2 regions of the Marinobacter sp. C1S70 genome follow, and region 1 is predicted to be linked to the other one. Evidence: riboswitches for the same ligand, from Rfam matches in the RefSeq annotation. Region 1 holds a riboswitch; the other holds the start of a gene.
What was found. Region 1 has a riboswitch for thiamine pyrophosphate ahead of thiB (thiamine ABC transporter substrate binding subunit). Riboswitches for the same ligand answer to the same signal wherever they lie in the genome.
Positions count from the first base shown of each region.

Region 1 (2,402 bases):
ACGGCTGCGTATTCTACGGATTCCGCCTTCGCCGTCAACACCTTTTTTTCAACTTTCTGTTTTTACTGAAAATCTGCACAAAGTTTAGCCAGCAACGATTCAGGATCGATCCCCAGCCACCGCTGTGGTACTTCGCGCACCAGCCAGCTGCCCGGCGGAATCGCAGTTCAGGTAACTGGAGGACTGGAGCCATTCCTGATCGGGATAGTATTTAAACACCAGCTGTCCGCCCTTGAGCTCGTCTACCACGGTTTTGATGATTTGATTGTCTACCGCCGGGCAGCCATGACTACGGCCGATTCTGCCGTACTTTGTTACCCAGCTGTCCTGAACGTAGTCTGCACCATGGATAACAATCGCCCGCTGACGAGCAAGATCGTTGAAACCCGGTTCCAGTCCGTCAAGGCGTAACGAATAGCCATGGGACCCCCGATAGGATTCGGCGGCTTTGAACAGGCCGATACTGGACTGGTGACTGCCCTCGATATTGGAAAATGCGGTTGCCTCAGCATTACCGGAGTTTTTACCGTGAGCCACGAGGTCACGAAGGATTAATTCTCCTTCGTTCAGATCAAACAGCCACAGCCTTTCTTTCGAGGACGGCAAAGAGAAGTCGATCACAGCCAGCCGCTCCGGCATGGCTGTGCCATTGCTGATGGCGCAACGGGTTGCCTTGAGTGCGGCTTCGAGAACCTGCGGGCTGAGCTTGGGAGCCGCGGAAGCCAAACGTCCAAACATATCATCGTTCGCGGTTTGGGCGTGGCCTGCGGCCGACAACCCGAGGGTAAAAAGCGCGCCTGCAACCAGAGCAGAAATTCCTCGTCGTTTGTGATGCTTGGGCATCAAACTTACCTCTCAACCAGATAGAAGCTGCATAAATCCGCAGATCAAAAAATGCCCTATTCTACCAATAAAAAATGAGACACCCGTCATCGCCGTACAAAAATTAAACAAGCAGTAATCAAACATACGAATTCCGGGGTGTGGCTCCGGCGTGATAGCATTGGCTCAACTCAACGGGGTGCCTGGAGGGCTGAGACCATACCCGCGGAACCTGACCCGGTTAATACCGGCGTAGGGATTGAGTCACCACCTTTCGTGGTGTTCGCGGCATGGCACCCCCGCTACTGAACAAGGTGCCAATGTATGATTTCACGCTTGATTCCCGCGTTGTTCGCCGTGTCGCTGCCGCTGATGGTTGCCGCCGATGAACCTACCGTCCTGAATGTGTATACCCATCCCTCCTTTGCCGCCGAATGGGGCCCGGGGCCCGCGGTTAAAGAGGCGTTTGAAGCCCAATGCGGGTGCTCCCTGAACTACACCGTATTGGACAGCGGCGGAGACATTCTGCAAAGGCTCCGGCTGGAAGGAAGCTCCACTCCGGCAGATGTGGTTCTGGGGCTGGATACCGGCACCATGGAGACCGCTCGGCAAACCGGCCTTCTGGGCCGCCACGGCCAATCACTGGAACGCCTGGCATTGCCTGTTAACTGGGACGACGACACTTTCGTGCCCTACGACTGGGGCTATTTTGCCTTTGTCTACGATACCGAGCAGTTGTCGGAGCCGCCCTCAAGCCTTGAAGAACTGGTCAACGCGCCAGACGATCTCAAGATCATTATTCAGGATCCGCGCACCAGCACACCGGGACTCGGCCTGTTGCTCTGGATGCATGCCGTCTATGGTGATGAAGCGCCAGCAAAGTGGCAGCAGCTCAGCGACAAGATTCTCGCAACCACCCAAAGCTGGAGTGACGGTTATTTCTCGCTATTCATGAATGGCGAAGCGCCTATGATCCTCTCTTACAGCACCTCTCCTGCGTATCACATGGCTATCGACAAAACTGCCCGTTATCAGGCGGCCCGTTTCAATGAAGGACATTACCTGCAGGTGGAAGTCGCCGCCCTGGTCGAAAGCTCCGATAACAAGACACTTGCCAGAGAGTTTCTGGACTTCATGCTGACCGCGGACTTCCAGCGTCATATTCCACTGAAGAATGTGATGTATCCGGCGGTCGATCTTGGCGATGAATTGCCAGACGTTTTCGACAAGCTGATTACACCACCCGAAGCCCTGTATATAGACCCCGCGACAGTTGCCACCATTCGCCGACAGTTGGTGAACGACTGGCTTGATGCACTGACCGACTGAAGTGATGCCAACACACGCGAGAGCCGCCCCCTTCAGCCATCCTGGCTGGCAAATCTGGCCTGGCCTGTTACTCGGCACCGGGCTATTGCTGCTCGTGGCGCTTGGCTTGTTGAGCATACTACAGGAGGCCGGAGAGCTGGATCCGGAGCGCACGTTAGCAAGCTCCTATTTCCAGAGCGTGGTCCGATTTACCCTTTGGCAGGCCTTTTTATCTGTCCTGTTAAGCCTGGCGCTGGCGCTCCCGGTGGCGA
Region 1 is NZ_AXBW01000050.1:12,024-14,425, forward strand. It holds gene Q669_RS13975 (murein L,D-transpeptidase catalytic domain family protein) at 100-843, opposite strand; TPP riboswitch at 1,008-1,098, shown strand; gene thiB (thiamine ABC transporter substrate binding subunit) at 1,147-2,151, shown strand; gene thiP (thiamine/thiamine pyrophosphate ABC transporter permease) at 2,156-2,402, shown strand, end outside.

Region 2 (2,402 bases), on a different contig from region 1:
TCCTGCTGCGGGTTCCGGGCTCCGTCCAACTCAGACTCGCCGTAGGAGGCTACCAGATCCACTGTTGGCAGATGGCCGGATTTGGCAACTTTAAGATTAGCCTCGCTGGCGTTCAGTTGGGACAGGGCCGCTTGAATAGACCAGTTCTGGTCCAGAGCGGTTGTCTCCCAGGCATTCGGGTTCATGGGTTCAGGTCGACCGAGCGGGAAATTCTCGCGCAGGTTTTCCAGGTCTTCAGCATATTCGCCGGTCAGTCGCGCCAGCTGCTCGCGGGCGACATTCAACTGGTTTTCTGCAGCAATGCGCTGGCTCTTGCTGTCGTCATAGCTGGCGCGGGCCTCGTACACTTCGGTGATGGCGATCAGGCCGACATCGAAGCGTTCCTGCGCCTGTTCATACTGGCGCTGGATTGCTGCTTCAGTCGCGCGAGCTGTTGCAACGGTATCCTGAGCGCGCAGGACATTAAAATAGGCGGTTGCAACATCCAGAATCAGTTGTTGCTGGGCCAGGTTGTACTGGGCCTGGGCGGCTTCGGTCTGGAACTGGCTGGCGTCGTAGCGGAACCAGTTGTCGGCGCGGAAAACCGGTTGCGACAGTTGAACGCCGTAGTTGAATGACTTGTAGCTGTCTCCCGGGCCGTTCTCAGCGTCGAAATCTGTGTGGTTGGCCTCGGCAAACGCGCCAACCTGCGGTAACAGGGTGCTCTTGCTCACATCGCTGGCCGCTTGTTGGGCCTGAAACTGTGCCAAGGCTGAGGCGATGCCGGAGTCGTATGACAGTGCCTGCTCGTAGGCCTCCACAAGATCCAGAGAGAAAGCGGGCTGGGCGGCCAGCAGGGTGATCAAACCTGGAAGTAAACGTTTCTTCATTATTGCTCCTGAAAACTATCTCCGGGCATCCGTGATCTGGACACAGGTATCGGCAGGTCAACGTGTAGAGCGCGGGTTTATCCCGATAGTGACCCAAAGGTATTGGTGGCCCATTATGGACAATAATCGTTCCCGTCTCTACACTTGAAAAGTTCACTCATTTTGTGAGCAAAACAGAATATTTATCGCGTCTTGACGGGGTGCTGATTCGCCTGAACCAGGCGATCGGCTGAGATTGCAACGCAGAACCCGCGACCTGATCCGGATAATACCGGCGTAGGGATTAAGGCCAGATGAACCGCGACACCATGCCTGTAGGGCTATTTGTCGCAACTCCGTCATACGCGACCCGATACCACAAGACCATCCGGGAGCAGATCATGACGGACTTACCAGCATACCTCAGCGACTCCGCAAAAGTAGACTCCGCAGCAATCAAACCATTACCAAGCTCACGAAAAATATACGTGCAGGGTAGCCGAGCCGATCTCCGCGTGCCTATGCGGGAAATTACTGTGGGTGACACCCCCACCGAAATGGGCGGGGAAAAGAATCCTCCGGTGGTTGTCTACGACACCTCCGGGCCCTATTCAGACCCGGAAGCCAGCATCGATCTGCGCAAGGGGCTGCCGCCGGTGCGCGCTGCATGGATTGCCGAACGCGGCGATGTCGAACAACTGGAAGGGTATACCTCTGAGTTTACCCGCCGGCGTATGAAAGATCCGACTCTGGATCCGCTCCGGTTTATGGACGAGCGCAAACCCCTGCGTGCCAAACCCGGCAACAATGTGTCCCAGATGCATTACGCCCGGCAGGGCATTGTTACGCCGGAAATGGAGTACATTGCCATCCGGGAGAACATGAAGCTGCAGGAAGCCCGAGAGAATGGATTGCTGGCCGAGCAGCACCCCGGCCAGTCATTCGGCGCCAACCTGCCGAAAGAAATTACCCCGGAGTTCGTCCGCGACGAAGTGGCCCGTGGCCGCGCCATCATTCCAGCCAATATCAACCACCCGGAAATCGAACCGATGATCATCGGCCGCAACTTCCTGGTGAAGATCAACGGCAACATCGGCAACTCGGCTGTGACCTCCTCCATTGAAGAGGAAGTGGAAAAGCTTACCTGGGGCATTCGCTGGGGAGCGGATACCATCATGGATCTGTCCACCGGCAAGAACATTCACGAAACCCGGGAATGGATCATTCGCAACTCCCCGGTTCCCATCGGCACCGTGCCCATCTACCAGGCCCTGGAAAAAGTCGGCGGCGTGGCCGAAGACCTGACCTGGGAAATCTTCCGCGACACCTTGATTGAACAGGCGGAGCAGGGCGTGGATTACTTCACCATCCATGCCGGCGTACGCCTGCACCACGTGCCACTGACCGCCAAACGCACCACGGGCATCGTGTCCCGGGGCGGCTCGATCATGGCCAAGTGGTGCCTGGCTCACCACAAGGAAAGTTTCCTGTACGAGCACTTTGAAGACATCTGCGAAATCATGAAGGCCTACGATGTCTCCTTCAGCCTCGGTG
Region 2 is NZ_AXBW01000028.1:76,443-78,844, forward strand. It holds gene Q669_RS09560 (TolC family outer membrane protein) at 1-869, opposite strand, end outside; TPP riboswitch at 1,056-1,169, shown strand; gene thiC (phosphomethylpyrimidine synthase ThiC) at 1,250-2,402, shown strand, end outside.
Region 2: another riboswitch for thiamine pyrophosphate. It lies ahead of thiC (phosphomethylpyrimidine synthase ThiC); the one in region 1 lies ahead of thiB (thiamine ABC transporter substrate binding subunit).